3 regions of the Rhizobium sp. No.120 genome follow, and region 3 is predicted to be linked to each of the others. Evidence: riboswitches for the same ligand, from Rfam matches in the RefSeq annotation. Region 3 holds a riboswitch; each other region holds the start of a gene.
The links. Region 3 has a riboswitch for thiamine pyrophosphate ahead of thiM (hydroxyethylthiazole kinase). Riboswitches for the same ligand answer to the same signal wherever they lie in the genome.
Positions count from the first base shown of each region.

Region 1: another riboswitch for thiamine pyrophosphate. It lies ahead of thiB (thiamine ABC transporter substrate binding subunit); the one in region 3 lies ahead of thiM (hydroxyethylthiazole kinase).
Region 2: another riboswitch for thiamine pyrophosphate. It lies ahead of thiC (phosphomethylpyrimidine synthase ThiC); the one in region 3 lies ahead of thiM (hydroxyethylthiazole kinase).

Region 1 covers NZ_BAAJNQ010000009.1:95,569-105,969, reverse strand. The annotation lists gene ACYJRZ_RS22685 (CarD family transcriptional regulator) at 206-778, shown strand; gene ACYJRZ_RS22680 (RNA polymerase factor sigma-32) at 1,189-2,052, shown strand; gene ACYJRZ_RS22675 (M48 family metalloprotease) at 2,090-3,613, opposite strand; gene ACYJRZ_RS22670 (thiamine ABC transporter ATP-binding protein) at 3,893-4,621, opposite strand; gene thiP (thiamine/thiamine pyrophosphate ABC transporter permease ThiP) at 4,614-6,248, opposite strand; gene thiB (thiamine ABC transporter substrate binding subunit) at 6,256-7,284, opposite strand; TPP riboswitch at 7,334-7,450, opposite strand; gene ACYJRZ_RS22655 (MDR family MFS transporter) at 7,521-9,056, opposite strand; gene ACYJRZ_RS22650 (MarR family winged helix-turn-helix transcriptional regulator) at 9,222-9,749, shown strand; gene ACYJRZ_RS22645 (thiamine diphosphokinase) at 9,822-10,401, shown strand, end outside.
Region 2 covers NZ_BAAJNQ010000005.1:167,703-178,103, reverse strand. The annotation lists gene ACYJRZ_RS17410 (urea carboxylase-associated family protein) at 1-687, shown strand, start outside; gene ACYJRZ_RS17405 (hypothetical protein) at 789-1,133, opposite strand; gene ACYJRZ_RS17400 (thiamine phosphate synthase) at 1,308-1,901, opposite strand; gene ACYJRZ_RS17395 (thiazole synthase) at 1,898-2,671, opposite strand; gene thiS (sulfur carrier protein ThiS) at 2,674-2,871, opposite strand; gene thiO (glycine oxidase ThiO) at 2,862-3,839, opposite strand; gene thiC (phosphomethylpyrimidine synthase ThiC) at 3,841-5,667, opposite strand; TPP riboswitch at 5,760-5,891, opposite strand; gene ACYJRZ_RS17375 (M14 family zinc carboxypeptidase) at 5,983-7,338, opposite strand; gene ACYJRZ_RS17370 (porin) at 7,999-9,090, shown strand; gene ACYJRZ_RS17365 (TetR family transcriptional regulator) at 9,306-9,962, opposite strand.
Region 3 covers NZ_BAAJNQ010000006.1:35,603-46,003, reverse strand. The annotation lists gene thiD (bifunctional hydroxymethylpyrimidine kinase/phosphomethylpyrimidine kinase) at 29-835, opposite strand; gene thiE (thiamine phosphate synthase) at 832-1,467, opposite strand; gene thiM (hydroxyethylthiazole kinase) at 1,464-2,267, opposite strand; TPP riboswitch at 2,319-2,415, opposite strand; gene ACYJRZ_RS18430 (DUF1127 domain-containing protein) at 2,650-2,796, shown strand; gene yghU (glutathione-dependent disulfide-bond oxidoreductase) at 3,355-4,230, shown strand; gene ACYJRZ_RS18420 (hypothetical protein) at 4,441-6,054, shown strand; gene ACYJRZ_RS18415 (sigma-54-dependent transcriptional regulator) at 6,107-7,480, opposite strand; gene ACYJRZ_RS18410 (sensor histidine kinase) at 7,477-9,354, opposite strand; gene ACYJRZ_RS18405 (dicarboxylate/amino acid:cation symporter) at 9,573-10,401, shown strand, end outside.

The sequences.
Region 1 (10,401 bases), on a different contig from region 3:
AAGCAAATCACCAATCCGTACGCGGTTTCCTTGACATATCAACGCATTGTGTTGTCGGGTCCCAGATCGCGATGGGTGGGTTTCTGTTTGCATAAGTCTGGCTGGACCAGGATGAAGTGACCCGACGGTACGCCGTCTCATCCGGGCCTGACTGACCCGGCACCCCGGCCCTAACGGGGCGCGTAACAGGGAGTTTTTGAAAAGAATGACGACCCAGCAGAAAAAACCTTCAGCAGCACGCCATGGCTTCAAGACTGGTGAAGCGATCGTTTATCCGGCCCACGGTGTCGGCACGATCACTGCGATCGAAGAACAGGAAGTCGCAGGCATGAAGCTCGAGCTGTTCGTAATCGATTTCGAGAAAGACAAGATGCGCCTGAAGGTGCCGGTGGCAAAGGCCATGAGCATTGGCATGCGCAAGCTTTCCGAGACCGATTTCGTCGAGCGTGCATTGAAGGTTGTGCAGGGCAAGGCCCGCGTTAAGCGCACCATGTGGTCGCGTCGCGCGCAGGAATACGATGCCAAGATCAATTCCGGCGACCTGATCTCGATCGCGGAGGTCGTTCGCGATCTCTATCGCGCCGAGAATCAGCCTGAGCAGTCCTATTCCGAACGTCAGCTTTATGAAGCTGCGCTTGACCGCATGGCGCGGGAAATCGCCGCCGTCAATAAGATGTCGGAAACCGAAGCTGTTCGCCTTGTCGAAACCAATCTGAACAAGGGACCGAAGCGCGGCAAGGTCGTCGAAGAAGACGATTCGCAGGACGAAGCCGCATAAGGCCGAGACGCCACTATCGCTTACAAAAAACCCGGCCTTCGTGCCGGGTTTTTTATTTGGAACCTTTTCCGTTTTGATGCGTTTAAGCCCTGGATTGGCGGTTCGTGTGGGTTTTCTCCTGTGGGGAGGCGTATCCACACGGGCTGTCTTATAGATGTTTACGAGGACCGGCCTATGCGTTTTCACTCGAAGCTCCCAGGCGATCTGAAGATGATTGAATCGGCAGACCCGTTCGATGAGATCGAACTAGACTAGTCATCGATTCTCCGGCGACCCGGATAATCGGTTTCCAATTTGCAATTTCATTCATTGATTTCCATCCGAGCAGCAATGTTCGGAAACGATGCTTGCTGCCCTTTTCGTCGACCGCGGCATAGAGACGATTTGAGGCCGAAACCCAGGAGATGCATATGACGAATATGTCTGCAGATCGGCGCATGATCAAAGTTGCGATGGCTGCTCCCTATCTCGATCGCGACGAAGAGCACGATCTCGCCATACGCTGGAAAGACCACGACGATCGTGGTGCGCGCAATCAGATAGCAACGGCCCATATGCGCCTCGTCATTTCTATGGCGGGGAAGTTTCGTAATTTCGGACTGCCGATGAGCGATCTGGTGCAGGAAGGCTATGTCGGTCTGTTGGAAGCGGCCGCCCGCTTCGAGCCGGAGCGGGAAGTTCGCTTCTCCACCTATGCAAGCTGGTGGATCCGTGCTTCGATCCAAGACTATATTCTGCGCAATTGGTCGATCGTACGCGGCGGCACGAGTTCTGCTCAGAAAGCGCTGTTCTTCAATCTGCGCCGCTTGCGCGCCAAGCTTGCCCGCAGCAATTCCAACGTCACCGTCCAATCCATCCATGAGGAAATCGCCGTCACGCTCGGTGTTAGCCTTGCAGATGTGCAGACGATGGATGCGCGCCTCTCCAGCAGCGATACCTCCCTGCAGGCCCCCTCCATTGCCGGCGATTCCGAAAGTGCCGAGCGCATCGATTTTCTGATCAGCGACGAGCCGCTTCCCGACGAGCAGGTCTCCGACATGATCGACGGCGAGCGTCGTCGCGTCTGGCTCGCATCGGCGCTGAAACATCTCAACGAGCGCGAAATGAAAATCATTCAGGCGCGCCGCCTGGTCGAAGACGGTGCGACGCTCGAAGAGCTCGGTGCTGATCTCGGCATTTCCAAGGAGCGTGTGCGCCAGATCGAAAGCCGGGCGATGGACAAGCTCCGCAACGCTTTGGTGGATGCGGATCCCCGCATGGCCAGCTACGCCTGAATGCGCGCTTCTCCCGCCCGGGAGAAGTCGCCCGCTATCATTCCGAAATAATCTTGACTTTGTCGCCCGGTGCAATGTTTGCCCCGGTTGGCAGGGCGTTTATCAGCTTGAACAGGTCGAGCTTGCGGTCGGTGCCCATCATGCGGGCAGCGAGCGTGGTGATCGTATCGCCGGGCTTGACGGTGACGACGCGAACACGCAGCGGCTTCAGCGAGGCCGCCTCTTCCGGAGTCATATGCCGGAAGCTTGCGCGCAGCACATTGGCCGTCTGATCGAGCTGGGCGATATTTCCCTTAGGCACCGCCGTCAGGAAGCGGAAGATCTGGGTACGGTCGCGGATGACAGTCACATCGAAATCCCAGCGATCGGCCGAAGCGCGTGCCGTGGCGGCCGGCATGCCGTTGACCGTGATCGACCTGATCGAGGAAGGATCGAGGCCGGTGACCCAGCCGCTGGAAATATAGTTCGTCAGATTCTGATTCTGGGTATCGGCAACGCCGTCGAAGCGGATGGCGATGTCGCCCGGGCCGGTCGCCATGACGGCTTCGACCTTGTTGTCGATACGGAAATCCGGCGGTACGTCGAAGCGGATGCCAAGGCCGCCATGCAGGAAGGTCTGGCCGCGCACATAGCCTTCTTCAGGGCTGTCGCCATAAAGCAGGCCATCGATGCCGTTGAGATAATAATCGCGGCCGATGTCGCCGACCTTGCCTTCTTCGCCGAATTCGCGCGCGTGAGCCTTGGCAAGGTCGATACGCTGCGGCGTGCTCGGATGGCTCGAAAGGAAGTCCAGGCTTTGGTCCACGTCGGAATTGGCCGACATGAAGCGACTATAGTCTTCCATCGCGTTCAGGAAGCGCGCGGCGGCATAGGGATCGTAGCCGGCCTGGCCGAGTGTGCGGATGCCGATCTCGTCGGCCTGGAGTTCCTGCTGGCGTGAGAAGGCGGCAAGACGCAGCTTGCCGCGGGCAAGCGCCTGCTTGCCGGCCAGATCGCTCGACAGGACTTCCGAAACGACGCGGCTGGCGATGACTTCGGCTTCTTCGCGCTTCTGCCGCTCGATGCCGTGATTGGCTGTTACGTGCGCCATCTCGTGCGACAGCACCGCGGCGACTTCGGACGCATCATTAGCAAGCGCCAGAAGGCCGCGGGTTACATAGAGATAGCCCCCCGGCAGCGCAAAGGCGTTGATCGAGGGAGAATTGAGAATGGTGATGCGGTAGGACTGCTGCGGATTTTCCGACACGCTGGTCAAGGCGCCGGCGATGCGGGCAACGAGCCTCTCCGTCTTGGCATCCTTGTATTCGCCGCCATAGCTTGCGAGGATACGCGGATGTTCGCGAGCGCCCATCTGCGCGCGAGGATCGTTCTTCTGCACTTCAGAAACGATCTGCGGATTGGCGGAGGGCGAAACGCTCGGCTGGTAGGATTGATCCAGCACCGTCTGGCAGCCGTTCAATATCGCCGCGGCCGTAAGGACGGGGACAAAGCGGCGCAAACGGGCTGCGACGGTCGCATCGATCCTTCGTTGTGCTCGCTTGCTCTGCTTCAGGACCTGCATCCTACTCATTTCGCTGCCATGCCGGCTCGGCGCCAAATCCGGTTGATCCTTACCGGACCGATCATCGTCGTGCGCCGATAAAGATTATTTCAGCCCCCACCGATCCGCATTTACCCGGACGGTCTCCACCCCTTGCTGTAGCCGATTTTCGCACCGGTTGCATAGCGAGACTCCGTTTAAATGTGGCGGCGTTGTATTTTAGCAAGCATTTCCGAGGACTTTCAGCCGCTTCGCTAGACGAAATTAAGGCAAAACCGGCAGCAAGATGCTGCGACGCAATCAATGTTGCAGAAATGTGGTCAGTGCCGGAATGCTGCCCGCCTCAAGGAAGGTTTCGATGGGCGCGGCGAGCTTGATCGTGCCGCCGTCGATGAAGATGGCGTGGTCGGCAAGGCGCCGTACTTCGGCCGGATCATGCGAGACGATCAGCACAGTATTGCCGGTTTCGCGATGCAGGGTTTTCAAAAGTTCGACCATTCCGGAGCGCAGGCCGGGATCGAGCGCGGCAAAAGGCTCGTCCAGCAACAGGATCGGCTTATCACGCACCAGAGCCCGAGCGAAGGCGGCACGCTGCCGCTCGCCGCCGGAGAGCGTTCCCGGCTTGCGCGTCTCGAAGCCGGGCAGTCCGACACGGGCCAAGGCCTGCGAGACCCTTTCCCGGTCCTCTTTCGAAAGCTTCAATGACGGGCTGATGCCGAGGCCGACATTGGTGAAGAGGTCGAGATGGGCAAAGAGATTGTTGTCCTGAAAGACCAGCGACACCGGCCGTTCGGCGGGATGCAGGCCGCTTACATCCTGCCCGGCAAGCAGGATGCGGCCGCGATCGGGCTGCTCGAAGCCGGCCAATAAATTGAGAAAGGTGGATTTGCCGGATCCCGACGGTCCAGTGATGGCGATGATCTTGCCCTGTGGCAATGCGCAGTCGAAGCGGAAGTCATGCGTGCCCAGGCGCAGCTCGACCCCTTCCATGGCAATCTCTCCTGCCTTCATGCTCCTGCCGTCAGTCATTTCGCCTGCTTTCGTCATTTGGTGCGCTCTGGCCCACCGTCCCGGCTATGGTCAGGAGAAGGCATACCAGGCCAAGGATCAAGGCATATCCGTCGGCGTCGTTGGTGCGGTAGCTGCCGAGCTTGCTATAGACCAGCCAGGGCAGGGTCATCAGACTATCGGAGCCGAAGAGCGCGACGGCGCCGAGATCGCCGAGCGACAGGGCCATGGCGAAAGAGAGCGCCGTGAAGAGCGGTTTGCGCAGACCGGGCCAATCGATCATGCGCAGGCGCGCAATGCCGTGAAGGCCGAGGCTTGCCGCCAATCGTCCGGTGCGGCTGACATGGACTGTATAGGCCGGCTCGATGACACGAATGACGAAGGGCAGCGCCATCAGCGCATTGATAACAATGATGAGGACGGCTGCAAAGCGGCTGGGATCGCCCAATGGCCTGAGCGCCAGGAACCAGCCGGTCGCCAGCACGATCGGCGGTACCAGCAGGATGAGAGAGGAGCTTGCGACTAGTGCGAGGGACAGACCGCGCAGACCAAGGGTCTTTCGGCGGTCTGCCGCTGAGCGGGCGCGAATGATCGCAAAGGATATCAGCACGGCGAGAAATCCGGCGGCAAGCGAGATTGCAAGACTCGTGAATGCCGCCTGCAGGAAGATCGGCTGGGCGACGAGCTTCAGAAGATTTGCTTCCAGACCGGTCACGACGATCGAAGCGAGGGGCATGCCGAGAAAGAGTGTAGCGGCCACCAGCAACGCGGCATCGCCGAATCGCGCAGCCATTCCCTGACCATCGATGCGGCGCAGAGCACGGCCACCCGTGAGCCCGTGATCGTCGGGGGCGTGAAACAGCGTCATGGCGCCCAGCACAAGGAGTGTGACGGCGATCTGCAGCAGCGACAGCATGACGGCGCGCCCGGGATCGAAATCGAAGCGGAGCGCCTGATAGATCGCCACTTCCAGCGTCGTTGCGGCTGGGCCGCCGCCGAGGATCAAAACCAGCGTGAAGCTGGTGGCGCAGAGCATGAAGATCAGGCCGGCAATGCCGGGAATAAGGCCGCGCAGGATAGGCCATTCGATGAAGCGGAAGACCGAGGCGGGCCGCATGCCGAGCCCGCCGGCCACAAGCCAATATTCCGCCGGCACGCGTTCCAGCCCGGCAAGCATCAGCCGGCAGGCGAGCGGCATATTGAAGAAGACATGCGCAAGCAGAATGCCAGCCAGGCCATAAATGCTAACTGGCTGTGACAGGCCGAGTGCCGATAGCGCCTGATTGATGAGCCCCTGCCGACCCCAAATGCCGAGCAAGCCGAGCGCGCCGATCAGCACAGGTAGGCCCATCGGCACGGCCATCAGCCGGATGAGCCAAAGCCGGCCGGGAAAGCGCGGCTGGCGCGCCAATGCGCGCGCGACCGGAATGGCGAGCACAACGGAGAGGAGCGTCGAAAGCACCGCCTGCAGCAACGTGAAACGCAGAACGCGCAGCAAGTAGGGATCTGCCAAGGGATTGGTGCCGCCGGACTCGATGCCGGCGGCAAGCAGGACGAGCACGGCGATCCCGACGAAGAGCACGATGCCGGCAAGGCTGACTGCCCCGCCTGAAATAGCGCCTCTTCGCTCGGGTGCCGTAAGTATGATCAAGGCGTCAGTTGCCGCTGGTGGCGGTCAGCCATTCGTCGATCCAGGCCTTACGGTTCTTGTCGACGTCGGCGGGGCTCATCAGGAAGGTCTTCGACGGCACCACGAGCTTGTTAAAGGCGTCCGGCAGTGGCTCCGAAGTGGCTGAAACCGGCATCATCCAGTTGCTTGTCGGAATGATGTCCTGGAAGCCTGGAGAGATCATGAACTTCAGGAAGTCCCGGGCCAGGTCCTTGTTCGGCGAGGACTTGACGAGGCCGGCGACCTCGATCTGGATATAGTGCCCTTCCGAGAAGGCGGCTGCCTGATAGCGGTCGGTCTTGTCCTCGATCATGTGATAGGCAGGCGACGTCGTATAGGAGAGCACCATCGGCGCTTCGCCCTTTGTGAAGAGGTCATAGGCTTCCGACCAGCCGGGGGTGACGGTTAGGATGCGGCCCTTGAGCTTTGTCCAAGCATCGGCGGCCTTGTCGCCATAGATCGACTTAACCCAGAGCAGCAGGCCGAGACCCGGCGTCGAGGTGCGCGGATCCTCGATGACGATCTTCTGATTGGGATCGCCCTCGACGAGATCCTTCATGCTCTTGGGGGGATTCTTAACCGTTTGGCTGTCATAGATCACGGCGAAATGGCCGTAGTCGTAGGGCACGAAGACGTCATCCTTGAAACCGCCGGGAACCTTGAGGGCCGAGGTATCGACGCCGCTGGCATCGAAGAGGCTGGTATCCTTCGCTTCATCTATGAGATTGGTGTCAAGGCCGAGAACAACGTCGGCCTTGGTGCCCGTCCCTTCCAGCTTCAGGCGGGAGAGAAGTGCAACACCATCGGTGACGGCGACGTAATTGACCGTGCAGCCGCAGGTCTTTTCGAAGGCTGCCTTGATCTTGGCGCCCGGACCCCATTCGGCGGTGAAGCTTTCATAGGTGTAGATGGTCAGGGTCTTGTCGGCTGCTGCGGCAGGCTGTGCGGCAAAAAAGGTCGTCCCGGCGGCAAGGGCCAGGCCGGCGAAGAGTGACAATAGCGAGCGGTGTTGCATGACGGCGCCTCCTTTTTGGTTTCATTTTGAAAGGGAAAGGGCGCCATGATTTCGTCACGCGTCTAATCCCTCCGCCGGTGTTAGCCGGATCAGGTTCCGCGGGTTGGCCGGTGAAAGCCTCTCAGCCGAAATGTCCGAAGGACATAAGGCACCCCGTTAGAGCATGGGCAGATTTAATCTCGTGACGGAGGGATGACAAGGGAAATGATTCCCTTGCCGATTGCAGCATGACAGATTTACTCGGCGGCCTCCGCGACCGCCGGACTTTCGAATTTCTTCGCGGCACCTGGGAGCTGCACATTCTTCAGCGTCAGCGCCGTCAAAAGGCCGAAGAGGCAGATGCTGGCGGCGGTCATGAACAACGGGCTGAAGGCGCTCGCATAGGCGTTGGCCACGGCCTCGCGGGTAATCTCGGGCAAGGCGGCCATCATCTTCGGCGTCAGCTCTTCAATGTTGGATACCCCTGATATGGAGACGCCGACATTGCCGAGCTTGGCAGCAATGATCGCGCCGTAGATGGAGATGGCAATCGAGGCGCCGCCCATGCGCGACAGCGTGACGGCGCCGGTCGCAGCGCCGACGTCACGGGCAGCCGCTGCATTCTGTACGCCGATGACAGGCACTTGCTGGGCAAGGCCGATGCCGATGCCATGCAGCAGCATCAGGCTGCCAATGAGGACGACTGGCGTGCCGGCATGGACGAAGGCAAGCGAAGCGAATGCGATGGTGCTGCAGCTGGCGCTGGCAACGGCAAAGGGCTTGTAACGGCCTTTGGCCGCGATCAGCCGACCGGCGGAAAGCGAGCCGCAGACGATGCCGCCGGTCAGGAGTATGAACAGCAGCCCGGCCATGGAGGGCGAAAGGCCTGTCGTCGTCTGCAAGAAGAGCGCAAAATAATTGACCATGCCGATGGCCACGGCGCCGCTGGTGATCGAGATGATCAGCAGAAGGCCGAATGTCGGGTTGCGGAACAACGTCATCGGAACGATGGGCTCGGGTGCGCGACGCTCGATGAAGACCCAGGCGATAGCGCAGACGATGCCGAAGGCGATGATGCCCAGGCACTGTGGCGACAGCAGAGATCCGAAGAGCTCGCTGCCGTCAGCTGCAAGCACGATGCTCGTCGTCGTCAGGGCAAGGACGACGGCACCGGCATAATCGATCTTCGGGCGGCGGGCCGGCTTGCGGTAGGGCAGCATGAAGGCAAGACCGGCGAGCACGATGAAGCCGATCGGCACGTTGACGAGGAAGATCGAACGCCAGCCGAAGAGATCGCTCATCGTGCCGCCGAGAACGGGACCTATGGCGCCGGAAGCCATGAGCACCAGGCTCGAATAACTCTGATAGCGAGCGCGTTCCCGCGGCTCGAAGAGATCGGCGTTGACGGCGAAGATCGAGACCATGATGCCGCCGCCGCCGAAGCCTTGAAGGACGCGAGCGGCGATCAGCGTGTTCATCGAGACGGCCAGGCCACATACGGCGGAGCCGACCGTGAAGATCGCGATCGCCGTCATCATCACGTACTTACGGCCGAAGAGATCGCCGAGCTTGCCATAGACGGGCATGACGGCGGAAAGCGAGAGAAGATAAGCCGAGCCAATCCAGCCGAAGCGATCCAGATGCCCGAACTCGCCGACGATCGTCGGCAGTGCCGTCGAGACGATCTGATTGTCGAGCGTCGCCATGAACATGGCCGTCATCAGAAACAGGAAAAGAATAAGCCGCCGTTTGTGATCCGCCACGAGCGGCGTGAAGCTTGTCTGCATGTCCATGGAGCAAGGAACCCGAACTGGGCCGGAACGCTGCGCTATCGAGCGAATGCGCGGGACGCCCGGTCTTCATGGAAGAAGATATGTGCTATTAGCATATAATTGTCAATGGCAGGTGAATGCCATTTGCATGTTTTGTTTCTCCTCGACCTCTGCTATGCTGAAGGGATGACATCTGCGACGAATACAAAAGATATCGAAGTTCCAACGCTGGCCGAAGACGAGAAGTTTCTGCGCATCGGTCAGGCGATGATGCGCATGCGCTTGCTGACTGGCCGTCGCATGATCGGCAGGCTCGCCATTCAGAACGTCGCCCCCGGGCTCGAGCTTTCGCATCTCGATGTACTCGATGTCGTGCGGCGGGCGGAAGATACGGGCGAGGTAACGGTCGGCACGATTGCCGAGCTGTTGCGCATCGATCCCTCGCGCGCGAGCCGCATCACTGCCGACATGGTGGCACGTGGTGTGTTGCGCCGAAAGGCATCGCAGGCGGATGCGCGGCGTATCGTCGTGGTGCTGACCGCCCTCGGGCAGCGTTTGCTGTCGGAAATCCAGGTGCAGAAATACGCCGTTATCGGGAGCATCTTTGCCGATTGGTCGCCCGAGGACATTGAGAGCTTTTCGTTTCTGTTCGATCGCTACGTCAGCGGCTACGAACGTGTCGTCCAGGCTGCCATAAAGGAAACGACCGAGTAATCAGCCCGCCTGGGCTGTTCCGGTAAAGCCGCTCTTCCCTAGGCATATGACTTTGCGCTATGGGCTTGCCTCATGAGCCAGTCCACCACCTTCACCATCCTGCTTGGCGGCGAGCTTCGCCTGACGGAGCGATTGCGCGCCGCGGTTTCCGACAGCCGTTTCATCGCAGCCGACGGCGGCATGCGCCATGCGCTCGCGCTCGGGGTGGAGCCGGAGCTGTGGGTCGGCGATTTCGATTCCACGCCTGCCGATCTCCAGGGGGCCTTTCCGAACGTGCCGAAGCAGCCCTATCCGGCGGCCAAGGCAGCGACGGATGGCGAGATCGCCGTTTCGGAAGCGATTGATCGCGGTGCCACGAGACTGATCCTGGCGGGCGCCATGGGTGGCGAGCGGTCCGATCATGCGATCCAGCATCTGCTATATGGTATCCAGCTCGCCGAAAAAGGCTTTGACGTGCTGCTGACATCGGGTGACGAGGAGGCGATGCCGCTTCCGCCGGGCGATCTCTCGCTCGCGCTGCCGGCCGGTTCTCTGTTTTCGGTTCTCGGTTTCAGCGATCTCACGGGTCTCTTCATCGACAATGCCCGTTATCCCTTGCGCGATTTTCATTTGCCCTTCGGCGCATCGCGCACCATTTCCAACGTAGCGGAAG
Region 2 (10,401 bases), on a different contig from region 3:
GGTAGCTTCCGCGTGCCAAAGGGACATTTCTTCCGCATCGTCAGCGTGGAGGGACCGCAGGTCGGTGATCTCAATCTATGGAATGCGGCCGATCTTTCCGAGCGCTTCTTTAGCGGTAAGACGCGGGCTTTGCACGCCACTCATGTCGGTATCGGCGATCGGCTGTGGAGCACGCTGCCCTATCTGCGGCCGATGGCGACGATCACCCATGATACGCTTGGTTGGTATGGCTGGGACGCGGATGGAGGCGGCGTTCACGATGTCATCGGCACGCGCTGCGATCCCTATACAAACCAGCTGCTGAAGGGCGACGACTACCATCATTGCTGTCATTCGAACCTGTCACGCGCGCTCGCCAAGGAAATGAACATCCCTGTTCAGGAAGCCGAGTTTCACGTTCACGACGTGCTGAACGTGTTTATGTGCACAGGTTTTACGCGCGACACCCATCAATATTTCATGAAGGCGAGCCCGGTGCGGCCTGGCGACTTCATCGAATTCTTCGCGGAGATCGATCTGCTCGGCGCGCTCTCAGCCTGTCCCGGTGGCGATTGCGGCAGCGAACATTCGAGCGATATCGTGCCCTGCTATCCGTTGCTCGTCGAAATCTGGCGACCCGAACCTGAAAGTCTTGCGGGGCGCATATATCCGGAGCGGAACCGGTATCCGAGGACTCATGGGCAATAATTTGCCTGCATGAAACAAATTCGCCGGCAGTTACGACTGCCGGCAAATCCCAATCTCCATGAAAGGATGCATCCATTCGCGGCGGATGCATCGCTTATTGCTTAGTTACAAACGCGAATGCGCTCGTAATGCCAGCCATAGTCATACTCGTTCTGGACGCGGCGATCCTCGTACCAGCACCTGGGCGGCGGCGGTGCGACTTCGTAAACCGGGCCCCTGTTGGCGAGAGCGCCGCCGACCAGCAGGCCGCCGAGGAGACCTGCGGCAACACCGCCGGCGATCGCGCCGCCATTGCCATGGTGGCGATGGTGACGCCAGCCGTCATGGCCGCGCCAATCACCGCGATAGCCGTCATAATACTGCGCCTGTGCGCTGCTGACGGGCGCCAATGCGCCGCCTACCACCGTAGCGGCCAGCAAAACCGTAAGAACCGTTTTCTTTATCATGACTACCTCCAAAGCAGCCTTTGTGCTCAGCGAATACGCGAGTCATCTAATTAACGTCCTCAGCATGAATATGTTCAGCTGAATGTTCAATGAATGGCCCGTTCATCGGGCAATAGCGGCTGAAAATCGCGCCTCGCAGGGCTCTGGGGCGCGATCTTGTCAATTTGGAGGCGCCTATCGAGTCGCCGCAATCCATTCGAGCGTTCGCGATTCAGGATCAGGATTGCGGGTAATATCGGTCACGACCGCGGCGATATCGGCGCCGTGCCCGAATACGCCCCCAAGACGCTCGACTGTCAGGCCGCCGATCGCGACGAGCGGCCGCTTGCCGATGCGAGCCTTCCACTTGCTGAGACGCTCGAGACCCTGGGGTGCCCAAGGCATGGCCTTGAGCACGGTCGGATAGATTGGCCCCAGCGCTATATAATCGGGTTCGGCAGCAAGCGCTGTCTCCAGCTCCGCCTCATCATGTGTCGAAAGCCCCATCTTCAATCCGGCATCCCGTATGGCGGAGAGATCGGCGGAAGCGAGATCCTCTTGGCCGAGATGGACGAAATCGCAGCGCTCCTCGATTGCAAGCTGCCAATAATCGTTGATGATCAACTGGCATCCATGCGCGGCACAAATTGCGCTCGATTGGCGAATTTCGGCGCGAAGCTCTGTGGCGCGATCCTTGATGCGCAACTGCACCAGCTTGACGCCGAGCGGCACCAGCCTCTGTATCCAATCGGCGTTATCGACGATGAGGTAGAAGGGATCGAGCGTCATGCGAAAACCGCCTTTCCGATCACTGGCGTCGAGGGCACGGCCATATCGCGCGGCTCCAGCATGCCGGCACCGTAGGCCTGGCGGCCGGCATCGATGGCCTTGGCGAAGGCTTCCGCCATCGCGGCCGGATCGCTCGCCCCAGCAACCGCTGTATTCAGCAGCACGGCATCGAAGCCGAGTTCCATGACGGTCGCCGCATGCGACGGCCTGCCGATGCCGGCGTCCACGATCAGCGGCACCTCGGGAAAATGTGCTCGCATCGAGCGCAGGGCGGAGAGGTTGAGCGGCCCCGCCGCCGTTCCGATGGGCGCGCACCAGGGCATCAGCACCTTGCATCCAGCTTCCAGCAGCCGCTCGGCGACGATGAGATCGTCCGTCGTGTAGGGAAAGACCTCGAAACCGTCGTTGGTGAGGATTCTCGCCGCCTCCACCAGCGCGAAGACGTCGGGCTGCAGCGTATCGTGATTGCCGATCACTTCGAGCTTGATCCAGTTGGTCCGAAACACTTCACGCGCCATTTTCGCGGTTAGCACCGCCTCGGATACGCCGTGGCAGCCGGCGGTATTAGGAAGGACGCGAACGCCGAGCTCGCGAATCATCTCGAAGAAGGCACCGCCATTGCGCCCGCCTGCCGTTTCCCTGCGCAGCGACACGGTGACGATCCCGGTTTGCGAACGTTTGACGGATTCCGCCAGTACGGCGGGGGAGGGGTAGCGCGCGGTGCCGAGAAGAAGGCGCGATGCGATTTGCGTTCCGTAGAGTTCAAGCATGGTCAGCCTCCCTGCATTGGTGTCAGGATCTCGATCCTGTCATCGTCGGTTAGGATATGGTCGCCGCGTTCCTCGCTATGGACGAGTTCGCCATTGACGGCGGTTGCCAGCCACTCGCCCTCATATTCGAGTGCCAAGAGGAGTTGCGAAAGCGTCGTTGCTTCAACAATCTGCGCTTCGCCATTGATGATCAGGCGCATTGGCGGCTCCTTTCGTTGTGTCCGGAAAAGACGAGATCGGCGGCTTTCTCGGCCATCGCCGGCGCCAGCAGGAAGCCGTGACGATAGAGGCCGTTGACGAAGATGGTCCCTCTCTCGCGTCTTACGCGGGGAAGATTGTCAGGAAAGGCAGGGCGGATGCCGGAGCCGGTTTCGACCACGGCGGCTTCAGCAAAGGCCGGATGCAGCGCATAGGCTGCGTTCAGGAGCTCCATCAGCGAGCGAGCGGTGATCGGCCCTTTGAAATCGGTCTCGATCATCGTCGCGCCGATCATGAACAGGCCTTCGCCGCGCGGCACGATATAGACGGGAAAGCGTGGATGCAGCAGGCGGATGGGCCGTGAAAGTGCGATCTCCCTGCTCTCCAGATAGAGCATCTCGCCTCGCACGCCGCGCAAATCCTGGATTTGGCCGATATGAGCAGCCCCCGTGCAATCGACGACTTCGGAAAAGCCGCCATCATCCGGGAGTTCGCCGCTAAAGGTGGCGCCTTTTGCAGATAGACCGTTCTTTAATGATTGCAGGACCTCGCGGGGATCGAGATGTGCTTCTTGCGGAAAGAACAAGCCCTGGCGGAACCGGCCGGCAAGCGAAGGCTCAAGGGCGGCGATGTCGTCTTCGTCCAGCCAGCGGTAATCCGTCGTGCGGCTGGCGAATCGCTTCAGCTCGTTTAGATCGCGATTCGGTGCGACGACGAGGGTGCCGTTGCGGACGATCTTGCCAGGCAGAATCTCGTCCCATCGATCGGCGGAATCACGGCCGAGCATCAGCACGGTCTCCTCGGCGCTTTCGCGTTCGCACCATGGCGCCAGCATGCCGCCGGCAAGCCAGGAGGCGGCGCGCTGAAAATTCCGGCTTGGATCTAGGACCGTGATTTCGGCTCCGCGCCTGATCAGCTCGTGGGCGACAGTGAGGCCGGCAACGCCGGCCCCTTTCACAAGGATACGCATGTCACTCGGCCGAATGCGAGGCGGTGTCGATCGGCATATAGAGATCGCCACCCTCCCGGTATTTTGCCGCCATGGCTTCCAGCCCTTCCTTCTGTGCTTCGGCGCGGATGTCATGCGAAATTCGCATCGAGCAGAATTTCGGGCCGCACATCGAGCAGAAATGCGCGACCTTGTGAGCTTCTTTCGGCAGGGTTTCGTCATGGAAGCTGCGAGCTGTGTCCGGATCGAGCGAGAGGTTGAACTGGTCCTCCCAGCGGAATTCGAAACGGGCGCGCGACAGGGCATCGTCACGGACCTGGGCGGCCGGATGACCCTTGGCGAGATCCGCGGCATGCGCTGCGATCTTGTAGGTAATGACACCTGTTTTGACGTCGTTGCGATCAGGCAAACCAAGATGCTCCTTCGGCGTGACGTAGCAGAGCATCGCCGTGCCGAACCAGCCGATCATAGCGGCGCCGATGCCGGACGTGATGTGATCATAACCCGGCGCGATATCCGTCGTCAGCGGCCCGAGCGTGTAGAAGGGCGCCTCGCCGCAGACGGCGAGCTGCTTGTCCATGTTCTCCTTGATCTTGTGCATCGGCACGTGGCCGGGGCCTTCGATCATCACCTGGCAGTCTTTTGCCCAGGCGATCTTCGTCAATTCGCCGAGCGTTTCGAGCTCGGCAAACTGCGCGGCGTCGTTGGCGTCGGCAATCGAGCCCGGTCGCAGGCCGTCGCCGAGCGAGAAGGAGACGTCATAGGCCCGGCAGATGTCGCAGATTTCCTCGAAATGCTCGTAAAGGAAGCTCTCGCGGTGATGATGGAGACACCACTTGGCCATGATCGAGCCGCCCCGCGAAACGATGCCGGTCACGCGATTGACGGTCAACGGAATGTAATGCAGCCGCACGCCGGCATGGATGGTGAAGTAATCGACGCCCTGTTCGGCCTGTTCGATCAGCGTGTCGCGATAGATCTCCCAGGTCAGGTCCTCGGCAATGCCGCCGACCTTTTCGAGCGCCTGGTAGAGCGGCACCGTGCCGATCGGCAGTGGCGAATTGCGGATGATCCATTCGCGGATGTTGTGGATGTTGCGGCCGGTCGAAAGATCCATGACGGTATCGGCGCCCCAGCGCGCGGCCCAGACCATCTTCTCGACTTCCTCAGCCATCGAGGAGGTGACGGCGGAATTGCCGATATTGGCGTTGATCTTCACCAGGAAATTCCGGCCGATGATCATCGGCTCGCTTTCGGGGTGATTGATGTTAGCCGGAATGATCGCCCGGCCGGCCGCGACTTCCTGGCGGACGAATTCCGGCGTGACATGGTCGGGAATATGGGCGCCGAAACTCTCGCCGTCACGAATCAGGGCTTCCGCCTTCGCCTTGCGGCCGAGATTTTCGCGGATGGCAATGAATTCCATCTCAGGCGTGATGATGCCGGCGCGTGCATAAGCGAGCTGGGTGACGGCCTTGCCGTCCTTTGCTCGCAAAGGCTGCCGCTTGGCCGGAAATTCCGGTGTCAGCCGCTCGCCGGTGACGAAGCCGTTGTCTTCGGGGCGCACATGCCGGCCTTCATAAGCCTCGACATCGCCGCGAGCGAGAACCCAGTCGCGACGCAGTTGCGACAGACCCTGCTCGATGCGGATCTCGGCCCCCTCGATCGTGTAGGGGCCGGAAGAATCATAAACAACAACAGGCGGCTCGCCAGAGGTCGGATGGACGCTGATTTCGCGCATCGGCACGCGAATGTCTGCGTGAATGTCTCCGGAGACATAGATCTTCCGCGATGCCGGCAGCGGGCCGGTGGTGACGGTCGGAGTGAGGGTCTTTGCGGCAATATTCATGGTTTGAGGCTCCAAGTTGCGGTTGGAGACCCAGTCAATCAGCCGGAATGATGGAAAGACGCCGGCATGGAATCCACGTGGGAATCCGAAGCCTTCGAGCGCTTGCACCGTCCCTACGCCAGTATGAACTGGATCAGGTTCAACGGGTCACTGCGCCACAGGAGGCAAAGCCTCATTGTTCAGCAGTATCTCAGCCCCTTGCCGGGACCCCCCTGGTGAATGCTGAAAGGCTATGCTTTCCCGTCGGTTCCTGTCAAGTCTGCCCGGCCGCATTCGCGATTGCTGTGTTCACTGAAGGGAACCTAAAGCTGCGCCTCATGGTTTCCTACCAGCCAACAAAGCTGTCATCGTTGCGACACCGGCATGCAGCTGGAATTGGACGAGCCGCTTCAGCGGAACCGGTCGCAAACCCTCCGTTTGAGCGAGAATCTCTGTCTGTGCTGACAGCGCATCATGACAATTGGAGGCCAAGCGAAACCCTTCTCGCCGATCCAGTGAGCTGAGCGCCAACCGACGCGCAAGCGCAATCGTGCTTAGCCGCTCCATCCGGCCACCAACATGTCGGATCGTGTACTCCGACCATGTCAATGCTTCGTCATGCGCCGCGTCCGCTGTCCGGACCTCACTCGTATTGGAGAAGTGATTCCGGTGTTCAAGGATGATACGCCACATATTGTCCGCAGCGACGTTCGCTTTTGCGTAGTCAAGTGCCAGAGCCCGTTCGGCAAGCCGGAGCGCTTCACGGTTCCAGTCTCTGAGATTGGCTTCGACATCAGCCTTGCTGTAAGGAGATGGCGTCACATCTAGCAATAAATCGCAGTCCCAGTACGGGGCTTCGGCAAATAGGCAAACAGTACCGTTGGCCGCGCTATAGCCGGCACTCGAATTGCCAATAGGCCGCATACCTGGTTCGCGATAATCGGAGGAACCGATCTCACCGGGATGGTTGCACATATTGGGAAAACGATAGAGCCCGGGTTCCCACTTGAGCTCGTTGAGCGCCGCGTCTCCGACGACATTGAGTGGCAATCCATATCTCCCGCATAATCCCCTGAGTTCTGTCGCCAAGCCCGGCGGCATTCCGGAAACGAGGAAAAAGGCACCACCGAATTCCGAGTTGTGAAGCGAATACAGAAAATCCGGCTTTGCCAGCTCGATCGCGCGTCGCCAAGCCAGGTTCTCAGGCATCGGATGGCGGCTCAGTCGATCATCCTCAGTGCAGGGAAAGGCATATTCCGCCTGCCGATCCAATGGCGGTCGATAGTAATTTTCATAATAAGTCAGAATATCCCCAGGCGAGGAAAACCACCCTTCGTTCAAACGGATGGCGTCCGGCTCGATCGCTTTGATAAAGTGCCAACGATATGGCAACGCTTCGCGAAGCGCTGGGTCGGCGCACAAACGCGCGATCAGATGTTCGATAGCTAGGCAACCGATCAGCTCATTGGGGTGTGGCGCTCCAACAAATAAGGCGGACTTCGAGCCGTTCCCGATCGAAATCATGTCGATCGGCTCACCTTGGCCAGAGACACCGACCCTGGCGACAGACGCAATATTGGGAAACTTCCGCAACGTTGCCTGCGTATTCCACACCATCTGACCGAAAGTGGGGATAGCTGTCAGGTCTGGAACGGTGTCGAGGACATCGAGAACAACTTGAGGAAGTTCCATGGTCTACATCGTCTTCCAATATGGCTTCGATTTCCCGTGCGTTGATGCCAGAGAACAGCATTCGGTCGCCACTGTTATGTAAACTCAAATCTTGAGTAGTCATAGCAAAGTTTGACCGAGCCACTCTTTCTGCCTCGCTTACTTGGCAGAAGACTATTCTCGTTCATTCGCGATTTGTCCCTTTCCAATGGCGCCATCGCCGATCCGCGACATTGGCCTGGATGGTTCGGCGGCAGCGGCAACGCCGGCCGCCGTGCTGCGATCGATTGCCGGCACGCATTTGCCTTAACTGTGCGATGCCGTCGCACTCGCCGGAAGGAGCGATTCCAGTCCTGTCGCCTCCAGTTGCATTTAAGCAACAGCAATCAAGTCTAGTCGGGGGGAGAGGGGTTCACAGAATTGACAAACATACGGGCTGTTTGTAAACCAAATACAGGACATTAATTGTCTTACGGACGAGCAATCGGCCGGATCGGTAGAGGCATTTCAAAACCTTTGCCGCGGGGGTGAATCATGGAGGTTAGAGGGGACTCAAGCCGACATCAGGTGCGTATTTGCCGGACTGCCCGGTTGCGTTTAGACCGACGTATTCCTTAGGGTGGTATTCCAGCTTTGTACTCGCGGTAAATTGGAATGCATATTGCAACCAGGAGTTTAATAATGAACATCAAGAGCCTTCTTCTCGGCTCCGCTGCTGCACTGGCAGCAGTTTCTGGCGCCCATGCGGCCGACGCGATCGTCGCTGCTGAGCCCGAGCCGTTGGAATACGTTCGCATCTGCGACGCATATGGCGCTGGCTACTTCTTCATTCCAGGCACTGAAACCTGCCTCAAGATCGGCGGTCGCGTCCGTACCGAAGGCGAGTGGTACGATGCCTACAACCCGAACAGCCATAACGGTACGCTGTGGCACACCCGTGCAGAGCTGAGCGTCGACACCGCGACCGACACCGAATACGGCCCGCTGAAGACCAACACGGTCATCCGTTGGGATTGGAACGACGGCAACTCCACCTCCACGAAGCTGCTGTTCGCCAACATCAGCCTCGGCGGCTTCCTCGTCGGTAAGGCAGATTCGCAGTATAACTATTACATCGGTTACGCCGGCGACGTCATCAACGACGACGTGATCTATGACGGTCCGTACGAACTCAATCAGTTGACCTACAGCTACGATGCCGGCAATGGCTTCACGGCTGTCGTTTCGGTTGAAGACTCGAACTCCAGTGGCTCGGGCGCTTCCTATGGCTCCAGCTGGTGGTCTGACGACAAGGGCAACCATTACGCTCCTGATGTTGTCGCCGGTGCTGGCTTCAAGTCGGGCGCATGGGGCTTCAAGGTCGTCGGTGGTTACGACTCGATCGTCGAAGAAGGCGCCATCAAGGCCCGTATCGATGCTGACTTCGGTACCTTCTCGGCCTTCTTGATGGGCGGCTGGAACACCGATGGCGACAAGCTGAACAAGTACGCAGGCACCAACCTCGATCGTTCGGCTTGCCCTGTTAACGATCCGTCGAAGTGCGGCTGGGGTGACTGGGCTGTTTGGGGCGGCGTTGGCGTTCCGATCAACGAAAAGCTGAAGTGGAACCTCCAGCTCGCCTACACCGACTCCAAGATCTTTGCCGCTACCACCAACGTCAAGTGGAACCCGGTCAAGAACCTGCTCATCGAGCCGGAAGTCTCCTACACCAACTTCGATTCTGTGAACCAGGATCAGTGGGCTGGTATCCTGCGCTTCGAGCGTAGCTTCTAATATCGAATTACCCGGCTCAATGCCGGGTATGAGAAGCCTGACGTTCCAATCCGTCAGGCTTCTTTCATCGATCGGTTGACCTCCGATCAGAGCAAAGGATCTGGCTTTCCCTCCGGATCCTTTTTTATTTCCAGCTTTGGGAAATCGGTTCAGCTCCTGGCAGAAGCTTAAAACCGCCATCGTCGGTTCTCTTCAATTCCGAAGGGAAAGCCGTTCTAGGCTTTTTCCGGTATCATCGTGGCAATCGCCAGCTCCTGCGTCTGTGCCAGCGGGAACCAGGTCTTCAGCACCATCTTTATGAACATCTGTCCACACGGGACTAATTCGAAGCTGCCTCGGTCGAGTGTCCATTCGGTGATCAGGCCGCCGATGACCGCTGTCAATGCCGAAGCGGCGGTATCCGGCGTCCAGGGAGCCGGAAGTTTCGTCTTTTCATCCATAAGGGTGAATATGCGTTCGAAATTTTCGTGCATGTCGTGCCGAAACGAACTTGCCCGGCTCGTGGTGCCGTCGCAAAACGCCATGTCGAGATGCATCATAACTTTCAGCATGCTGCGCTTGCGCGGATCGCTGTGAATATCGTCGAATATCGCGGCTATCGTATCGGCGACGAGATCAAGCGGATTGGGCGGCAGTTCCTTCGACATCCGCTCCGCCAGATCCTTGAACGGCTGCTGGGCCTCGTCGCGGATTGCAAACATCAGCCCTTGCTTGTTCTTGAAATGCCAGTGCACCGCCCCCCGCGTGACACCGGCGGCTACGGCTATCTCTTCCAGGCTGACATTCTCGTAGCCCTTGTCGAGAAACAGAGCTTTTGCGGATTGCAAAATCTCGTTCCTCGTTTCTGCCGCCTCCTCCTTAGTTCGCCTCATTCACCTCTCCACAGAAACCGATGTTCAAGCTGTGCCCCTCTTCTTGATATTCTTCTTCCATCATGCCGTTCAGTGCTGAAGCCCCATATACCAGCGATGCTCGACAGGATGGAGGTATTTATCTATCCTCAAAAATTGAGCAAGGAAATCGCAACAGAATATATCCTGTCAAGCACTATAAGCCACACGCAAGTTTCCCTGAGCAATTTCCCCATTTTGTGAAGTGAAAATCGGAAGCTGATGGCGAAATATATTGGCTGAGCGATCTCGGGTACGCTTCTTTGGGAAGTTATCTAGCGGTTAAGTTGTGACCTATGATGCGTTTAGCCTTCGGAGTTCGCAGATCCGTCAGCGGATATTGATCATCGAAGTCTTGATTCCGCCTTCATGCCATGGGTCTCACTGTCAAGGCTTTATCCCTACACCGGCAGGACCGGAC
Region 3 (10,401 bases):
TTGAGTAATAGGGCCATTTCTCTCCTCCTTATAGATTCGCCCACAGCGCATGGAAATGCTGCACAGGCCCATGGCCGCTGCCGACAGAAAGCTGGCCTGCGGCAGCAACCGCGGCGGCGAGATAGGCCTTGCCGACGGCGACAGCTTCGGGAAGCGACAGGCCTTTGGCGATCTCTGCCGCGATAGCGCTGGAGAGCGTGCAGCCCGTTCCATGGGTATTCTTGGTCGGCAAGCGCTCGGCTTCGAACCAGGTCAGGCGACCGGTGCTTGCGAGCACATCTGGACTTTCGTTGCTCTCGAGATGGCCACCCTTGACGAGTACAGCTGAAGGCCCGAGCGCTGCAAGCGCACGCGCCTGGCGCGCCATGTCTTCGCGGCTTTTCGCCTCCGCGTCATGCAACAGCGCAGCCGCCTCGGGCAGGTTCGGTGTAATGACGGTCGCCAGCGGTAGCAATCGCGTGGTCAGTACGTCAACGGCATCGGCAGCCAGTAGGGCGGCGCCGCCCTTGGCGATCATGACCGGGTCGAGGACGACGGGTACATCGCGATGTCGCGCCAGAATGTCCGCGACGGCACTGGCGATGGCGGCATTGGCGATCATGCCGATCTTGACGACATCCACTTGGATGTCGGCAAAGATCGCATTGATCTGGTCTGCCACGAAATGTGGAGGCACCGGATGGACGCCGGAGACGCCTTGCGTGTTTTGCGCGGTCAATGCAGTCAGGGCCGCCATTCCATAAACGCCGCGGGCGGAGAAAGCCTTCAGGTCGGCTTGAATGCCAGCGCCGCCGGAGGGATCGGAGCCAGCGATGGATAAGACATTGCGGATCATTGACGGGCCTCCTTGATGGCTTTCGCGATGAGGGTTGTCGCGGCTTGCGGGTCCCCTTGGCCGCATATGGCCGAGACGACCGCGAGACCATCGGCGCCAGCTGAGTAAACGCTCGCGGCATGCTCCGCCTTCAGGCCGCCGATTGCTACTGATGGAACGGGGCAAAGCCTGACGATGCGGGCAAGCCCGTCGAAGCCGATCGGCTGCTTGTGGTCGGGCTTGGTGGGCGTGGCGAAGACCGGGCCGACGCCGGCATAATCGACGATGCCGGTATCTATGGAGGAGGCGAGAGCCTCCGTCTCTACCGAAAGGCCGAGGATCATGTCCGGGCCGATCATGCGGCGCGCCTCGGCAGCATTCATATCCTCCTGACCGATATGGAGGCCATCGGCGCCGATAGCGATGGCAGCCTCGACATTGTCGTTGACGATCAGCCGGACATTTGTTCCGTGCAGGATTTGCTTGAGGGCGCGGCCCGTCTCGATCATGGCGGCTATCGGTGCATACTTGTCGCGCAGCTGTACGATGGTTGCGCCGCCCGCAACGGCTGCACGGGTGGTTTCAATCATGCCGAGGTCGGCACACAGCACGGGGTCGAGGACGAGATAGAGCGAGAGATCGAAGTCTTTCATGCTGCTGATATCCTCGCATCGCGATCCAGCACTTCCGGGCTAAGGGCGGCAAGAGCATCGAGGAAACGCCAGGAGAAGGAGCCTGGCCCGTCTGCAGCCGCTCCAGCCTGTTCGCCGGCGACGGCGAAGACCGCGAGCGCCGCAACGGTCGCATGGAACGGATCATCCGGAGCTGCCGCCGCAAAGGCACCGACGAGGCAGGTTAGCGAGCATCCAAGTGCGGTTACTTGCGGCATCAATGGCGAACCGCCTGCGATGCGCTTCGCCTTCTGCCCATTCGTCACAAAATCCGTAACGCCGGTGACCCCGACTATGCAGCCGTGCCTTTCGGCGAGCAGTCGGGCGGAATCTTCCGCTTGTTCGACGGCATCCCTGCTATCGACGCCCTGACCTCGGCTGGCGCCGCCGGCAAGCGCGATGATCTCTGATGCATTGCCGCGAACGATCGCCGGCCGCAGCTCCAGCAATTGGGCTACCGCCTTGCGACGAAACTCTGTCGCATAGTGGGCGACGGGATCGAGGACCCAGGCCTTGCCCGCCTCGTTTGCCGACTGCGCGGCCTTCAGCATACCCGCAAGCCAGCCGGACGAGAGCGTGCCGATATTGATTGTCAGTGCGCCGGAGATCGCGGCAAACTCGCCGGCTTCCTCTTCGGCATGTACCATTGCCGGCGATGCCCCGGCGGCAAGCATCACATTGGCCGCAATATTCATGGCGACGAAATTGGTGATGCATTGCACCAGGGGAGGGTTCGCCCGCATGCTGTGAAGCAGATTGCCTGCAGTTGTCTGGTCTTGCATATCGCCCCTTTCAGGCGGGCGAGACGCACAGGGACGACGTGCTGGTGCTTTACGAGGTCCCGAGCGACTCCCTCCGCCAGCATGATCTGGTTCAGGTTCGAAGGGTGCTTCTCAGCCCGCCGGATGGCGGACGCCCCTGTCTCTCATCTCTCTTCTTTTCGCAGACAAAGGCGGCGCTGTCATCAGCAAATCGCGAAGGTAGGCGCGACCGCTGGCAGGAAGACCGCCTGCTTTTCGGGCGACGTATGCACTATTCGCATAGGTGCACTGATCCCTTAGCTCTGCAAAAAGCCGACAGGTTCGACTATATGTTTCTCATGGAAGCGACGGGAGCGCCAAGCACGGCCGCTCAGCTTCGAAAGCCCAAGGAAAGGGGATCATCATGAACGTAGCACGCTCTTTCAATAACTGGCGCAAGTATCGTCAGACGGTCGCCGAACTTGGCCGTATGTCCACGCGCGAACTGCACGACCTGGGTATCGATCGCGGCGATATCCGCGATGTTGCCCGCGCAGCGATCGCTCGCTAACGGCCGCACCGGCTCCTTATAAAGCTGTATTATGCCAGCGCCTGTTCCCTTGAGCAGGCGCTTTTGCTTTATGGGCATCCCTCATTCTTCGGCGCACTGCCTGAAGATTGTGATTGATCTAGCTTCCCGGTTTTCGCATGGCGCATAACTGCCTTGCAAAGAAATGCCTATGAACTGAGCAGAAGACTGGTATGTTCTCCTCATCGAAGCGATGCATCTCCTCCCGCATCCCTTCGCTTGGCAGACGTCCTTATCCTCCTCCCAGGGACGGCTGCAGGAATAGCGGAACTCCTCCTCCCATCCGCTGTTCGGTTCTTGTAAAAAGCCTGCCGCTCCTCCTCCCGCGGCAGGCTTTTTCGTTTCATGGACCTGCAGAAGATTGGCAGTGACCTAACTCGGTCGAGAAGCTCGCGTTCCAGCCCAAGCGGCAGGAGCGCTTCCGCATTAAAGAGTGCGCATTCTCCTCTCGCAAAAATGAAGAGCGGCCCCTATGTGCGACCTATGTAGCGCGCTACATCGAAGATCGCCCAAATTCGATTCCCGAAAAGGAGGATGCCCATGACCGGTTCTGCCGAATACACACCGCCGAAAATCTGGACCTGGAACAAGGCCAATGGCGGCCAGTTCGCCAATATCAATCGACCGATTGCTGGCCCCACCCACGAGAAGGAACTGCCTGTGGGACGCCATCCCCTCCAGCTCTATTCGCTTGGAACGCCGAACGGCGTGAAGGTCACCATCATGCTCGAAGAGCTGCTGGCGCTTGGTCACAGCGGGGCTGAATATGATGCCTGGCTGATCAAGATCGGCGAAGGCGATCAATTCGGCAGCGGTTTCGTCGATGTCAATCCGAACTCGAAGATCCCGGCTTTGCTCGACCGCAGCGGTCCGAAGCCGGTCCGCGTTTTCGAATCGGGCTCGATCCTGGTGTATCTCGCCGAGAAATTCGGCGCCTTCCTGCCGAGCGAGCAGCCGGCGCGTGCCGAATGCCTTTCCTGGCTGTTCTGGCAGATGGGCAGCGCCCCCTATCTCGGCGGCGGCTTTGGTCATTTCTACGCCTATGCCCCGACAAAGATCGAATATGCGATCGATCGCTTTGCCATGGAGGTGAAGCGTCAGCTCGACGTGCTCGATCGTCGCTTGGCCGAAAGCGAATATATCGCCGGGAGCGACTATACGATCGCCGATATCGCCATCTGGCCGTGGTATGGCGGTTTGGTCAAAGGCTGGCAATATGGCGCGGCCGAGTTCCTGCAGGTGCAGGATTACAAGAATGTTCAGCGCTGGGCCGAGCAGATCTACTCGCGTCCTACCGTCAAGCGCGGCCGCATGGTCAACCGTATGTCGGGCGATCCGTCCGAGCAGCTGCGTGAGCGCCACGATGCCAGCGACTTCGAGACGAAGACGCAGGATAAGCTGGAAGCTGCCGGTTGATAGGCAGCTTTGCGCGTAATTTCTTCGCACCGCGGTCTCCGGATCGCGGTTTTTTATTGGCTTTGCCAGCGATCTTGGTGAGGCGGCCAAGTCAGCCTCGCTCCATCTTGTCGGGTCTAATGTCTCGCTGCCGAGGCTTTGTCGCCCGGCGAAAAACGCAAGGCGCTCCTGCAATGCGTTTTAACGATGGCGCAAAAGGACTTCTTTTCCATGCAGCAAGTTGCTGACGATAATGCCCTGGATAACAATGTCATCTCAGGCGCGTCGTCGCAGCAATCGAGCGGGGAAAGAAAGGCGCTTTTAAAGTGCCTGGTTTCTGGCGGCGACGAGCGACTGGATTGCGATATCGTCAGCGGTCTCAATATGTATGGTTACGGCCCGGCACCTCGTCAGAGCGACCTCGCTTTCGGCTCTTCCACCGCATCGACCATTTCCGCCTCTGCCTTTGCCGAAGTCGAAAGCTACTACGCCGATCTGGTCCGCGAAATGGAAACCGAATCGACCGCGGCCATCTATGAGCGTGAAATTGGACGAGTACGTCAGGATCTCCTGCGGCTGCTCGATCTCAATCACGTCGCCGGACAACCGCATGTCGACGCGATTCTGGCCACATCGGGCACGGACATTCATCTCTTTTCGGCAGCACTCCTGGCGGGCGAGGGCGAACGTGCCCTGATGACCATCACGTTGATGGGAAACGAGACGGGCAGCGGCGTCATGACGGCGTCGGCCGGGCGACATTTCATGAGCCGCGTCAGTAGCGCACAGACCGTCGCCAAGGGCGAGGAATTGCGGGCGGGAGATGCCACGCGCAACGCCACCATCGCGGTGCGCAATAGGGATGGCTCCCTTCGCGCCGACAGCGAGGTGGAAGAGGAGCTGCGCGGTCTTATCGAGCTTGCGCGGGCAGCCGGCCTCAGATGCCTGCTTGTGGTAACCGATGTTTCGAAAACCAGCCTGCTGGCGCCGAGCCTTGAGACTGTCATGCGTCTGAAGGAGCGCTTCAGCTCGGTGCTAGACATCATGATCGACGCTTGCCAGTTCCGCCTGTCGGCGGCAACGATCCGCGCCTATCTCACCCATGGCTTCATGGTTGCGTTGACGGGTTCGAAATTCCTTGCCGGGCCGATTTTCAGCGGCGCACTTCTGTGCCCGCCAGAAATGTCGCAACGCTTCAAATCGCGCTCTCTGCCCGCAGCCTTGGCTGACTATTGCGGGAAGGCAGAGTGGCCCGAAGACTGGGCCGCTCGCGATATCTTGCCGGACCGCGCCAATCTCGGCCTTCTGCTACGCTGGAAGGCCGCGCTGTTCGAGCTCAGACGCTTCCTCGATCTTCCTGAAGACCGTGTCATTACGGTCCTGTCCGCCTTTGCCGACGCCGTCTCTAATCGTCTTGCGAATGATCCGGCTTTTGAGCCTTTGCAGAGCCGGCCATTGGATAGGCGTGAGCTGTGGGACGCATCATCGGCTCTTCGCTGGGACTCGATTCCCTCCATTTTCTCGTTCTACCTGCGCAATTGCACCGATGGCGCCATGCTGATCGCAACGGAAATGGCGGCCATCTACAAGGATTTGGCCATCGACCGTGATGGGGTTGCGTCGGTGCGTCTCGGCCAGCCCGTTCGCTGTGCCGATTTTGGCGAGACGCCCGCAAGCGCCCTCAGGATCTGCTTGAGCGCTCCGTTGGTCGTGGCGGCCTCCGGGAGCGATGAAGCGCTTGCAGCGGTAATCGCGCAAGCGATGTTGGTCCTGGATCGCACCGCCGAGGCGGCGATCCGACTAAGCGACGGTTCCGAAGCCAAGGAGATGCGCCGCAGCGCCTGAGCCGCATCGCGCAAATCCGTTTCAGATGGCGTGGTCGCTCATCGGCACTGGATCAAGAGCCCCGGCGCTCGTCTCCATCAAAGCCGGCAAAATCGCCTCTGACGATGCCGTGACGCTGGAGCTTGTCGTAGAAGGTCTTCCTGGGAATGCCGAGCGCTTCGACGGTGCGACGCACATCGCCATTGTTCTGCGAGAGGGTTTCGCGGATGAGTTCGGCTTCGTAGCGCTCTACTCGAGCGGGCAACGGCAAGCCTTCATCCGCCGCCGGCATTTCGTCGGATTTTACTGCTGCCGACTCGAGGCCAAGCACGAAGCGCTCGGCAAAATGCGAGAGCTCGCGAACGTTACCCGGCCAATCGTGCTCCCGCAAATGGCGGCGCACCGCGTCAGATATAGCCGGCGCCTCGCGCTTGAAGCGGCTGGCGGCACGATCCGCGAAGTGGCCGAAGAGCAGGGGGATGTCATCGCGCCGCTCACGCAGCGGCGGAATGGAGAGCGTAACGACGTTTAAGCGATAATAGAGATCTTCGCGGAAATCGCCGCGCTGTCGGGGGTCGCCGAGATCAACCTTCGCCGCCGCGACGACGCGAAGATCGACCGGGCGGACTTCATTGGTGCCGAGCGGCGTCACCTCGCGCATTTCCAGCACGCGCAGCATCTGTACCTGGATTGCCAGCGGCATGCTTTCGATCTCGTCGAGAAACAGGGTACCGGCGCTTGAATGCTCGATGCGTCCGACGCGCTTCTTTTGCGCGCCGGTGAAAGCGCCCGGCTCGTGGCCGAAAAGCTCGCTCTCGATCACGGTTTCTGGCAGGGCACCGCAATTCAACGCAACGAAATTGCCTTTCGCGCGCCGGCTCCAGCGATGCAGCAGGCTCGCCACCACTTCCTTGCCGCTGCCGGTCTCCCCTGTGATAAGCACGTCGACATCCGTATCGGCGATCTGCCGCAATGTATGGCGCAGTCGCTCGATGGCAGGGGTCTGTCCAATCAGCGGTAGATCGCTCTGCGCCTGTTCCGCCGCTTGCCGCAGCGCCCGGTTTTCCAGCACAAGCCGCCGTTTCTCGGCCGCCCGCCGCACGCTCTGCACCAGCCGGTCCGTGGCGAAGGGTTTGGCGATGAAATCATAGGCGCCATCCTGGATCGCCTGCACCGCCATCGGAATATCGCCGTGACCTGTCATGAGAATGACCGGCAGATCGGCGTCGAGCGCCTTGATGCGGGCAAAGAGCTGCTGCCCGTCCATCTGCGGCATGCGGATATCGGAAACGACGACACCGGCAAAATCGGTCCTGAGAGCATGGAGCGCTTCGCTCGCGCCAGAGAAGGCGGAGACGCCAAAGCCAGCCAATTCAAGCGTCTGCTTCGTCGCCCTCAACAGATCCTTGTCATCGTCGATCAGGAAAACGGGGGAACTCTTACTCATGGTGTGGCCCTGCGCAAATAGACGGTGAAGCGGGTGCCGCTGTCATTGCTCTCGACATCGATCCGGCCGCCATAGTCGACGACGATATCCTTCGAAATGACGAGACCAAGGCCGAGACCCTTTTCCTTGGACGTATTGAAAGGCGTAAACAGAGAGTCAAGGATCGCCGCTGGAATGCCGGGGCCGTTGTCCAAAACTACGATCTCGACTTCCTCCAAAGTTTCGCACACCGACACCTCCACCTTGGCCTCGTCGCGACCTTCCAAGGCCTCCAGAGCATTCTGAAAGAGGTTGATCAGCACTTGTTCGAGCCGAATGCGCGTGCCGACAACGCCGAGCCCGGTTGGCGGCAACTCGATCTTGAGCGCATCCAGGCGGCCGGCAAAGCGGCTTCTCAGCAGAACCACGGCTCCTTCGATGACGCTTCTGAGGTCAACCGGTTCCGGCGCGGTCCTTCCCTTTCGGGCGAAGGCCTTCAGTTCCTCGGTGATCGTCCCGATACGCTCCGTCAGCGCCGCGATCGCCGAAAGGTTTTCCTTCACCGGCTCTGTCTGCTGCCGATCAAGGAAGACATTGGCATTCTCCGCATAGGCGCGGATCGTCGCGACCGGCTGATTGATTTCATGGGCGACGCCGGCGGCGACCTGACCCAGGATGGCAAGGCGATTGGCTTGGACGAGATCCTGCTGCACGCCTTGTAACTTGGCTTCCGTCGCACGGTGGTCGGCAATTTCTGCCTCCAGCCGGTCGCGGGCCTGGCTGAGATCCTCCGTGCGCTCAAGAACCCGGCGTTCCAGCTCTTCACGCGCAATCCTGCTGACGGCGATCTGCATGGCGGAAACATCGCGGCGGCGAAGCAGGAAAGCGGCCAATGCGAGGATGGGTAAAAGCACGGTCAAGGTAAGGAAGCGTGTCTCGCGCACGGAGGAGGCGATCGCCTGATCGGTCGGGATCAGGTAGCCAAGCTGCCAGGGCGTCGATGGGACGGCGACCGTCAGCCGCAAATATTCTGCGGAACTGCTTCCGGGCAGAATGGCGCGCACGATGGTTGCATCCGGCCCGACAATTTCGGGATGGCTGACGGGAAGGGGCGAAAGCGGTGCTGTGCCAAATTGCAGGCTTTTGCGAATGATGACAGCCTCCTCGCGGCCAAGAGCTACCGTCGTCATGAAGCGCCATGAGGGCAGGCTGGTGATGAGCACGACCCCTCGTTCGTCAGTCACGTAAGCGGGACGACCGGTCTCGCTCCAATCAGCCTCCAGCTGATCGAACTCCATCTTCACCACAACGACACCAAGCGCAGAGCCGGCATCGCCGACGCGTCGAGAAATGTAGAGACCAGGGCGATTGCTGACCGTGCCGAGCGCATAGTGCTCGGCAGTGCCCGTTTCCATGGCTTTGCGGAAGTAGTCGCGGAAGGAATAGTCGTTACCGACGAAGCTCAAAGGCTCGCGCCAGTTGCTAGAGGCCACGGCAACGCCGTCCTTGCCGGTGACGTAAAGGACGGAGGCGCTGGTGCCGGTGACGAGACTTTCGAGCTTGCGATCCAGGGCGACGACATCGTCGATGTGCTTGTCCGCCAATGCATCTCGCACCTGCTGATCGTCCGCGAGCAAGAGGGGCAGGGCGCGTGGACGTTCGAGGACAGCGCGCAGTAGGGCAACCTTGAGGTTCGCATCCGTATGTCCCTGCCTCTGCAGCGTTTCTATTGCCGAGAGCCGTCCATAGAAATTCGCGCCGTAAAGGCCAGCAGCGATGACGGCCGCACTTAGAAACGCGAAGACGAACCAGACCCGGCGGGAGCGCCGGCTCAGTTGCTCAGGCGGTAAAAATCGTTCATTGGCCGGGCGCTGCAGCATAGGCGCATTGTGCATGATTTCGCGCGCACCGCAATTCGATCTGTGCGGATAGTCGCACAGATCGATGATCTTGGAACCGTGCCGGAAAATAAAATTGAACAAAAGCAATGATTTAAAGTCAAGGCACACATCTGGCACGGTCATTGCAGTGAACGACGAAACAGTCGGAGGCTGTTGAATTCTAATCGTCGCCCGGAGGGCCGAGAGATCGGTTGGGCTTAACGGAGGACATCATGATTGCTCCCATCGCTGCCGCGGAAACGCGCGCCAAGGTTCCCTTTTACCGGCACCTCTATGTGCAGGTTCTGACCGCCATCGCCGCCGGCATTCTGCTTGGTCACTATTATCCGCAGCTCGGCACATCGTTGCAGCCGCTGGGTGATGCCTTCATCAAGCTGGTGCGCATGGTCATCGCGCCCGTCATCTTCCTAACGGTCACGACCGGCATCGCCGGCATGTCGGACCTGAAGAAATTCGGTCGGGTCGTCGGCAAGTCGTTCATCTACTTCCTGACCTTTTCGACCTTGGCGCTGATCGTCGGTCTCATCGTTGCCAACGTCGTGCAGCCGGGCGCCGGCATGCACATCAATCCGGCGACGCTGGATACGAAAGCCGTCAACAACTATGCGGCACAGGCCCATGACGCATCGGTCGTCGGCTTCCTGATGAACATCATTCCGGATACCATCGTTGGCGCTTTCGCCAAGGGCGATATTCTCCAGGTGCTGTTCTTCTCGGTCGTCTTCGGTATCGCACTCGGCGCTGCCGGCGAACGCGGCCGCCCTGTCGTTGACTTCCTACAGGCGCTGACCACCCCGATTTTCCGGATGGTGGCGCTTCTGATGAAATTTGCACCCATTGGTGCCTTCGGCGCCATGGCCTTCACCATCGGCAAATATGGTATTGGCACGATCGCCAATCTTGCCTTCCTGATCGGCACCTTTTACGCCACGTCGCTGCTGTTCGTGCTAGTCATTCTCGGCGCTGTCGCCCGCTATAACGGCTTCTCGATCCTGGCGCTGATCCGCTATATCAAGGAGGAGCTGCTGCTCGTTCTCGGCA